DNA from 4 places in the Kocuria sp. CH-021 genome. Region 2 is predicted to be linked to each of the others. Evidence: riboswitches for the same ligand, from Rfam matches in the RefSeq annotation. Region 2 holds a riboswitch; each other region holds the start of a gene.
What was found. Region 2 has a riboswitch for cyclic di-AMP ahead of ACPYN7_RS11935 (C40 family peptidase). Riboswitches for the same ligand answer to the same signal wherever they lie in the genome.
Positions count from the first base shown of each region.

Region 1: linked by a shared signal. The riboswitch ahead of ACPYN7_RS15150 (C40 family peptidase) and the one ahead of ACPYN7_RS11935 (C40 family peptidase) in region 2 are both predicted to bind cyclic di-AMP.
Region 3: linked by a shared signal. The riboswitch ahead of ACPYN7_RS10855 (NlpC/P60 family protein) and the one ahead of ACPYN7_RS11935 (C40 family peptidase) in region 2 are both predicted to bind cyclic di-AMP.
Region 4: linked by a shared signal. The riboswitch ahead of ACPYN7_RS15055 (C40 family peptidase) and the one ahead of ACPYN7_RS11935 (C40 family peptidase) in region 2 are both predicted to bind cyclic di-AMP.

Region 1 is NZ_JBNAFK010000022.1:22,127-24,317, reverse strand. Features, by position in the region: gene ACPYN7_RS15150 (C40 family peptidase) at 411-1,061, opposite strand; cyclic di-AMP (ydaO/yuaA leader) riboswitch at 1,067-1,220, opposite strand; gene ACPYN7_RS15145 (hypothetical protein) at 1,608-1,760, shown strand; gene ACPYN7_RS15140 (cation transporter) at 1,816-2,191, opposite strand, start outside.
Region 2 is NZ_JBNAFK010000014.1:4,289-6,479, forward strand. Features, by position in the region: gene gnd (phosphogluconate dehydrogenase (NAD(+)-dependent, decarboxylating)) at 1-10, shown strand, start outside; cyclic di-AMP (ydaO/yuaA leader) riboswitch at 894-1,062, shown strand; gene ACPYN7_RS11935 (C40 family peptidase) at 1,069-1,719, shown strand; gene ACPYN7_RS11940 (DUF305 domain-containing protein) at 2,037-2,191, shown strand, end outside.
Region 3 is NZ_JBNAFK010000012.1:44,447-46,637, reverse strand. Features, by position in the region: gene ACPYN7_RS10860 (pyridoxal phosphate-dependent aminotransferase) at 1-123, opposite strand, end outside; gene ACPYN7_RS10855 (NlpC/P60 family protein) at 352-852, opposite strand; cyclic di-AMP (ydaO/yuaA leader) riboswitch at 858-1,043, opposite strand; gene ACPYN7_RS10850 (flavin-containing monooxygenase) at 1,607-2,191, opposite strand, start outside.
Region 4 is NZ_JBNAFK010000022.1:6,081-8,271, forward strand. Features, by position in the region: gene ACPYN7_RS15055 (C40 family peptidase) at 213-872, opposite strand; cyclic di-AMP (ydaO/yuaA leader) riboswitch at 878-1,033, opposite strand; gene ACPYN7_RS15060 (hypothetical protein) at 1,606-1,776, opposite strand; gene ACPYN7_RS15065 (hypothetical protein) at 1,891-2,019, opposite strand; gene ACPYN7_RS15070 (hypothetical protein) at 2,016-2,191, opposite strand, start outside.

The DNA.
Region 1 (2,191 bases), on a different contig from region 2:
TCCCTTGATGATCGGGCAATGTCCAGCTCGTATTCATACGGTGAGGGCGGACGGGGGTGCCGTCCGCCACTGCGGCATCCCCGTCCCCCGAGCCATCGCTGCACCCTAAGGGCTCTCGCTCCAATGCCGAGGCGGAGCAGGATAAGCACTGCCCGCGTCCAGCGGAAGACAGGGCAAGGCCATGAGCACTCTCCGATCCTCTCCGCAGGACTGCTCCCCGTGTGCCGATTCGCTGGCGTGTGCACATCGACAGGATCGTGGCAATCGTTCGAGTCTGCGGCTACAGCTGCGGAGTGCACCCATGCGGTCCATCCGAGTGCACCCATGCGGTCCATCGACGATGATCCTGGCGGGGCACTCCGCACCTGACGGATGAGCCCACCGGCCGGCCTTCACCACATCGGCGAGACTCACCGGTAGGTGTAGTACCCGTCGACGGGCATGGCGTTGACGGAGTGGACGAAGGTGCCCTGGGTCGGGTTCAGCGCCGAGACCATCTTGCCGCCACCGATGTAGATGCCGATGTGGTTGCCGCCGTTCTGGGACACCAGGTCACCAGGCTGCGGGTTGGACGTCGGGGTGGCGGCGGCGATCTGCTGGAAGCTGGTGCGGGGGATGTCGATGCCGTTCTGGGCGTAGACCCAGCCGGTGAATCCGGAGCAGTCCCAGGCCCCGAAGGAGGTCCCGCCCCAGACGTAGCCGGTGCCCACGCCCTGCATGGCCGTGCCCACGATGCCGCCGGCGGCCGGGGCGATCTCGGTGATGGCGGTGGACTGCGGGCTCACGCTCGAGGTGGCGGCGCTCTGCTGCGGGGCCGGGGTCGGAGCGGCGGGCTGCGCGGCGACCGGGGCCGGGGTGGTGTAGGAGGCCAGGTTGGCCGTCGCCGATGCCGGAGCCGCATAGGAGGACCCGGAGGCGGCGGGGATCTCGGCGTAGGCCTGGGCCGGAGCGATGGAGCCCACCAGTGCGGCGCCGGCGGCGGCGACGACGGTGGTGGTACGCACGGCGCGCGAGGAGGTCTGGGCGCGGTGACGGGCAGTGTGCTGCTTGAAAAGCGACATGGGTGGATTCCTCCCTTTGCCTACGAGGTGAGCTGTCGGATGCGGGTGGGAGACACCCGGTCGCAGAACGCACGCGCTCTGAGACTTAACCCCAAGGCCCCGGTACACCGGGACCGGTAATGGTTCCCCCGCTTCTGCCAAGCGATTTCTCTTCAGGAACCCCGGGCACCGGCAGAACTCGGCGATGTGCCACGAGGGCGCCGACAGGATCAGTGGTCGGCACGCACTGAAGAGTACAAGGAGATTACGAAACAATCACAATCCGATTCGGGAATGTATAGAGATCGTAAAGAAGTGGTCAAGGCTTGATGAAGACCTGAATTGTTGTCGGCTTTTTCCTGTTAATTTCCCGAGAAAGGCGGGGCGCTCTGCGCTTTGAGTGAGGTGGCTTGTTGGTGCGTGGGCGCTGCGCGGGGAGTCGTCGCCCACACAGCGGTGGGGACAGGAGCCACTTCAAAAGGCGCGGCGGGTGGATCGAGAGCGAAGCCCGCGGCCATCCTGGGATATTTCGCGCTGCATCAAGCCCCGGAAATTTGGGCTCTGTCCATGCTCGCACTGACTGGCGGAACGTTAGCCAGCGTTGTGGTCGAGGAGATGCCCGACCAAGCCCACGAAGGCGACACCAGCGTGCCGGGACCGATCCTGCTCACCGGCGGAGTTGCGCTGTTCGCCGCGATCTCCGTCTACCTCGGTTCCTGAGAAGCCGTGCGCCCCGGCGTCCTCGTCTCGGGGCGCCGACGCGTGCCGACCGTGCTCAGTGGGCGCAGTTGGGACCGCATCCACCGCAGTGTGCACCGTCCTCGGCGGTGAGGACCGCAACGGGAGTGCAGCAGGCGTCTCCGCGCCAGGCCTCCAGCCCCTCCTTGACCGCCACGGCGGCGATCACCAGCGCAGCCAGCGGGTCGGCCCAGGACCAGCCCAGGGTGCTGTTGAGCACCAGGCCTACCAGCAGCACGGCGGAGAGGTAGGTGCACAGCAGGGTCTGCTTGGAATCGGCCACCGCAGAAGCAGAGCCCAGCTCCCGGCCGGTGCGGCGTTCGAACCAGGACAGGAACGGCATGATGAGCAGGCTCACCGCGGCCAGGGCGATCCCGACCGGGGAGTGTTCCGGCTCGGCGGCCCCGAGCAGG
Region 2 (2,191 bases):
CGAGCAGTAGGTCCGACCGTCCCCGGCCGCCAACGGCTCGGAAGCGGCCACCCTCACCCCCCTGCAAGGCCTGCGCCATGCCGATCCGCACGGTCACCACGGTCGGCACTGCTCCCGCCCGGTGCCGGCCTTGTCGAGGAACGCCTGCGGGGCGAGGGGATCGCGGATCAACCGCCCGTGACCACGATCGAGGCAGCGGTGACGGCACCGCCCGGCGTCCACAATCGGCCCCGGAATACTGATCGGCCCAGCTACGTGGCAGCCGGCAGCCCAGTGGCTCCGCCGCTGACCATCCTGGCCTCACCCACGACAGCGAAGGACCCGCTTAATTACTTCCCTCGCACCGGGCCATTGATCTACCGGTCCGATACATGGACCCGGATGAATTTGAAGATCTCGTGAAGAAAGCAGCTCTTCTCACCTGTTCGACACCCTTGGATATGAAGATTTCATGAAGAAAACAGCTCACTCCCCCAAGCCATGCTGGGCGGTTCCGTAAAAAAATCCGAGAACACCCTTGAGGGACGCTGAAGCTCCCCCGGGGGTTCACCTTCCCCCGCACCGGGCGCAGGCCGGAGAATTCCACGGGTAGTGAGGGGCAGCGAATCCGAGCTCCCACCGCGCTCATCGGCGCGATACCGCAGGTCAGAGCCTCCCCGGGCGGCCCCGATGAGTGGTGGCACCGGGAGAAAACACAGCTGGCGGCGCCACCCCGCCGGAACGAATATGCCCCAGGCGTGGTGGGCTACCGGCCGGTTTCCCGGCGACCGCGCGAGGCCGGTGCAAGCCTTTTCCCGGCACCACAAGGAATGTGACCTTTTCGTTATCTACGCGCTAGTGTCCTCTGCGTGCCGTTGGCTGATCTCATCGGCTTCCCCGGGTGCTTCGCCGAATTCTGCCGGCAGCCGGGGTCCCCATCACAGAAATGACTTGGCAGAAGCGGGGGAACCATACCCGGTCCGCACCCGGACCTTGGGGTGAAGCCGCCGGAGCTGCAGGCTCGGCGGCCGGGTGCCTCCCACCCGAACCCGACAGCTCACCTCGTAGGCAAAAGGAGGACCCTCATTCATGGCTTTCTTCACGCGTAGCTCTGCCCGCCACCGCGCCCAGACCCCCTCGCACCTGGTGCGCACCACGACCCTGGCCGCCGCTGTCGGCGCGGCGGTGATCGGCTCCGTCGCCCCGGCTCAGGCCTATGCCGAAGCCCCCGCCATGTCCGGCGCCGCTTACTCGGCCCCCGCGACCTCCCCGGCTCCGGCCGTTTCCCAGGCTCCCGTCACTGTGCAGGCGGCGAGCCTGCCGGCCGCTCCGGCCGCTGGGGCGGCCACCTCGAGTCTGTCCCCCCAGTCCTCGGACATTTCCGAGATCTCCGCCACCTCCGCTGCGGCCGGCGGCATTGTCGGCACCGCGATGCAGGGTGTGGGCACCGGCTACGTCTGGGGCGGCACGGACTTCGGCGCCTGGGACTGCTCCGGGTTCACCCAGTGGGTCTACGCCCAGCAGGGCATCGACATCCCCCGCACCAGCCAGCAGCAGTGGGCGGCCGGCACCCCGACCACCGACCCGCAGCCTGGCGACCTCGTCGTCCAGAACGGCGGGGCCCACATCGGGATCTACCTCGGTGGCGGCAAGATGATCTCCGCACTGAACCCCACCCAGGGCACCTTCGTGCACAGCGTGAGTGCCATGCCGACGGTCGGCTACGTCACTTTCCGCTGAGCCAACACGCCGCCCGCCACGAATGCCGCTCGTGGCGGGCGGCGGGTGTGCACCCACCTGACCAGCATCCGGGACCGGCCGGCCAGAACCGAAGATGCCTGCACCCGGCCACCGCCGGGGAACACCCCGATTCGGCCCCCTGATGGGCCCGCTCTTGAAGGTTCGGTGAAGATCTACCGCCCAGCCCTCCCAACCCGGAGAAGCCAGCTGCGGCGGGGCTACCGTGGACGGATCGGCCCGCCTCGACCCGAGGCTGACCAGAGCAAACACCACGATGTGCAGGCCCGGCACGGGCTCTTGCGAAAGAGAGGTTCGTCATGACGTCGACGATCAAGCACCTGGCCGCCGGGACGGCCCTGGCGCTGGCCCTCAGCGGTGCCGGGGCGACCGCGGCGGTCGCGTCCCCGACGCACAACCCCGCCTCCGCGCAGATGAGCGATGAGCGGAACATGAACCACGACCGCCATTTCGC
Region 3 (2,191 bases), on a different contig from region 2:
GATGTCACCGAGGTGGAAGGGGTACACCCGGTTCCCCTTCGCCTTCCAGGCGGCGGCGGCCTGGGCGACGCTGAAGGCGGTTTCGGTGCCCAGCCGGTCGAGCCGGTGTGCGAGTTCCCGCATGCTGTTCCACTCCTCGTCGAGTTGGCGATCGATCCGCTGGCGGACCCGCACCGAGCATACGACTCATATATCAGCCTGGGAAGAGTGGTTTCCCGATGGATTCCCACCGTGGACATCGTTGCGAGGTGCCTCCGCGTGCAGAGGCCGTCCACATGGGATGCGGGTGTGGGGGGGGGGGGGGGGGGGGGGGCGCCCCCCCCCCCCCACCCCCGGCTCAGGTGCGTGGGGTCAGCGCACGCGGAGGTAGACGGGGCCGGAGCCGACGTTGACGGTCTGGATGACCGTCTGGTTGCCGTTCCAGCCGCCGTGGACGGCCTTGCCGCCGCCGATGTACACGGCGATGTGGGCGAAGCCCATGCCGCCGTTGGCGTAGTAGACCAGGTCACCGGGCTGGGCCTGGGCGGCGGAGACCCGGGTGCCGAGCTTCAGGTAGGAGACCGGCCACCCGTGGTGCTTGACCCCGGCCGCGCGCAGGGCCTTGGTGACCAGGGCGGTGCAGTCCTGCCGCACGCCGAGCTGGTTCTTGGCCGCGGCGGCGATGGTCGCGGCCTTGCCGGACTGGGCCTGGGTGCTGAGGACCTGCTGGGGGGCTGCGGCGGGGGCGGCCTGGGCCGGGGCCACGCTGCTGAGCGCCAGGGCGCCGCCGGCGGCCGCCAGGATGGCGGTGCGCCCGAGGCGGAACGAGCTCTGGGCGCGGTGGCGGGGCGTGCGGGACTGGAAAACGGGCATGAGTGATGTCCTCCCTCTTGCCTGCGAGGTGAGCTGTCGGATGCGGGTGGGAGACACCCGGTCGCAGGGTGGGGGCCCTGGCGACTTAACCCCTAGGTCCCGGGGAAGGGACCGTTTCTGGTTCCCCCGCTTCTGCCGAGCGATGTGTCTGGGGGGCCCCGGGCACCGGCAGAATTCGGCGATGTGCACGGGGATGCCGATCGATGAGGCGATCGGCACGGAGGAAACACTAATCGAAAAGTAACGAGAAAGTCTCGTTTAGATCACGGGCGTGTCTCGGCTTGAGTGCTGGTGCGGCTGTGCACCTCCGCGCCGGGACGCCGTGGCCCCGTGAGGCGTGCCCATGGGGATCCCCCGGGAGGCTCAGTTCGAGACGAAAGTGGTTTTGACCTGGGGCTCTGCCAAGGTCATGCCGACGGGCAAGCAGGCCCCTGCCCTGGAGCCGAGTACCGAATGGCGCCACCCGTGGCAGGGCACGACCGTTTGCCGGGAAAGGCCCACAGAGCATTAGGTGTCCGACGGGATCGGCCCCTTCAAGGGCCGGGGCAAACCATCACTTCCGGCAATTTCCATTGTTGTCCCAGGAATTCGCAAAAAGAAAGAAATGCCTTTGTGGCACGTCGATTCCGCTTCCCTGGCATCCCGCGAGCACCAGGCTGCCGATGAGGGGATGCGCCCCGACGCCCCGGCCTGCCGGCATGCGGAGGGCTCCGGTGCCGCAGCACCGGAGCCCTCCGTTCGGCTGTTCGACCGGTCAGGCGACGCTGAAGCCCTCGTACTGTCGGGAGGCGACCTCGTCGCACTTGGCGCGGTAGGCGCCGACCCCGCCCACGTAGGGCATGAACACCCGCGGCTTGCCGGGCACGTTGGCGCCCAGGTACCAGGAGTTCGCCTGCGGGAACAGGGTCATGTCCGCGGCGTCGTTGACGTGCTGCACCCACGCGTCCTCCGCCTCGGGAGAGGCCTCGGAGCGGACGAGGCCCTGGTCCTCGAGGTAGCGGATGTGGTCGGTGATCCAGTCGACGTGCTGCTCGATCGAGGTCACCATGTTGCTGAGCACCGACGGGCTGCCGGGACCGGTGACCAGGAACAGGTTCGGGAACCCGGCGGTGGCCAGCCCGAGGTAGGTCCGCGGGCCGGCGGCCCACTTCTCGGCCAGGGCGAGCCCCTCGGTGCCCCGGATGTCGATCCGGTTCAGGGCCCCGGTCATGGCATCGAAGCCGGTGGCGAAGACGATGGCGTCGACCTCGTACTCCTGCTCCGTGGTGGCCAGCCCCCGCTCGGTGAGCCGGGTGATCGGCGCGGACCGGACGTCGACCAGGGAGACGTTCTCCCGGTT
Region 4 (2,191 bases), on a different contig from region 2:
GAAACGACCGATGTCCGACGGGGGTGCTTTCGGAAAGAAGCACTCCCGCAGCAGGTGAAGGGCGCAGCAGGTGAAGGGCGCAGCAGGTGAAGGGCGCAGCAGGTGAAGGGCACAGCAGGTGCGCGTGAGGTAGAGGCGGCCCGGCCCCGGGTGAGAGCGGTCCGGGGATCTGCTGCGGTGACCCCGTGGGGCACCGCAGCAGCGAGTCCGGCTCAGCGGTAGGTGTAGTACCCGTCGACGGGCATGGCGTTGACGGAGTGGACGAAGGTGCCCTGGGTGGGGTTCAGCGCCGAGACCATCTTGCCGCCACCGATGTAGATGCCGATGTGGTTGCCACCGTTCTGGGACACCAGGTCACCGGGCTGCGGGTTGGCGGTGGGGGTGGCGGCGGCGATCTGCTGGGAGCTGGTGCGGGGGATGTCGATGCCGTTCTGGGCGTAGACCCACCCGGTGAATCCGGAGCAGTCCCAGGCCCCGAAGGAGGTCCCGCCCCAGACGTAGCCGGTGCCCACACCCTGCATGGCCGTGCCCACGATGCCGCCGGCGGCCGGGGCGATCTCGGTGATGGCGGTGGACTGCGGGCTCACGCTCGAGGTGGCGGCGCTCTGCTGCGGGGCCGGGGCTTGGTCGGCGGGGGCGGCGGGCTGCGCGGCGACCGGGGCCTGGTAGGTGTAGGAGGCCAGATCGGCCATCGCCGAGGCCGGAGCCGCATAGGAGGACCCGGAGGCGGCGGGGATTTCGGCGTAGGCCTGGGCCGGAGCGATGGAGCCCACCAGCGCTGCGCCGGCGGCGGCGGCGATGGTGGTGGTGCGCACAGCTCGGGACGAGGTCTCGGCGCGGTGGCGGGCAGCGTTCAGCTTGAAAAGCGACATGGTGGAGTTCCTCCCTTTGCCTACGAGGTGAGCTGTCGGATGCGGGTGGGAGACACCCGGCCGCAGAACGCACGCGCTCTGAACGGCTTAACCCCAAGGCCCCGGATCACCGGGACCGGTAATGGTTCCCCCGCTTCTGCCAACCGATTTCTCTTCAGGAACCCCGAGCACCGGCAGAACTCGGCGATGTGCCACGGGGGCGCCAAGAAGATCAGCTCTCGGCACGAGGAGGACAATACAGGGCCCACCCCCTAATGTCACGTTTTGGTCACGGCCGCCGATCGGGTGGTCGTCTTGGTTGCCGAGGGTGCTCAGCAACGTGTTCCCGGCCCAGTGGAGCTTCGTTTCGGGCGGGAACATCAGTGTGTTCACCGTTAGCGGGGGCATGGCCGGGGAGAGTCCCTGATGGGCCCGAAGATGCACACCCTCGGCACGCCTGCGGCGGCCTGTCAGCACTGGGAGACCGCCGGTGGCTGCGGTGGGCGGTTTCCGCGCGTAGGGCAAGAAAAGCGATCGAGGCTCTCGGGCGGAGGCTTCGGAGGATATCGGAGGATAAATTCAGCGCGCGCTCATGTCTGCCGTAATCCGCCATCCGAACGAAGCACATTTCTTCATCGAATCTTCATGCCTTCAGCGTGTAGAGGAATAACGGGCACGCTCAAGGGCAGGACAGGAATCGATGTGTTCTCCGGCAGGTGATTCGACTGCATGGCCCTAGGAGCACGCCCGGGGGTCAGTGTTCAGACGGCATCGACACGGCCGCCTCCAAGACGTTGATTCCGTTTGCGGCAACGGGAAATCCGGAGGATGCTTCGTCTGCTGCTTCCTCGATACTGCCGGTATATCCGGGCAGGACCAGGGCGCACCCCAGGACGAGGGCGGTGATGGTGATGGTGCGCTTCACAGGGGGCCTCCAATCGGCGGGGCGAGCGGGCAACGGCATCGGCCGCTCGAGACGCCAACAAGATATCCGCCTCGCCGTGGCGACGCCTGCCAAGCCCTTGCGAAATGACCGCCTCTACCCGAGGGGGTGGTCGTTGCGGTCCATCTGCCAGTCGGCCAGGTCCACGGAGACCGCCGCGGCGGCGCCGGCCCACAGAGAGAAGTCGAGCCATTTCCCGCTGAGCTGGAACCGGTCGTCGCTCACGGTCGGTCCTGCCCGGCGGGCCCGTCTTGGCCGAGCGGGACGGTGTCCTTCCAGAAGCCCTGGGCGCGGAGGAACCTCTCGAGGTTCTCGCAGTGGTCGGGGCACGCCAGCCAGCTCTTGCGGTGGTGTGGGGTGTGGATGCGCGGGTTGTTCCAGCGGATCCGCCACGCGG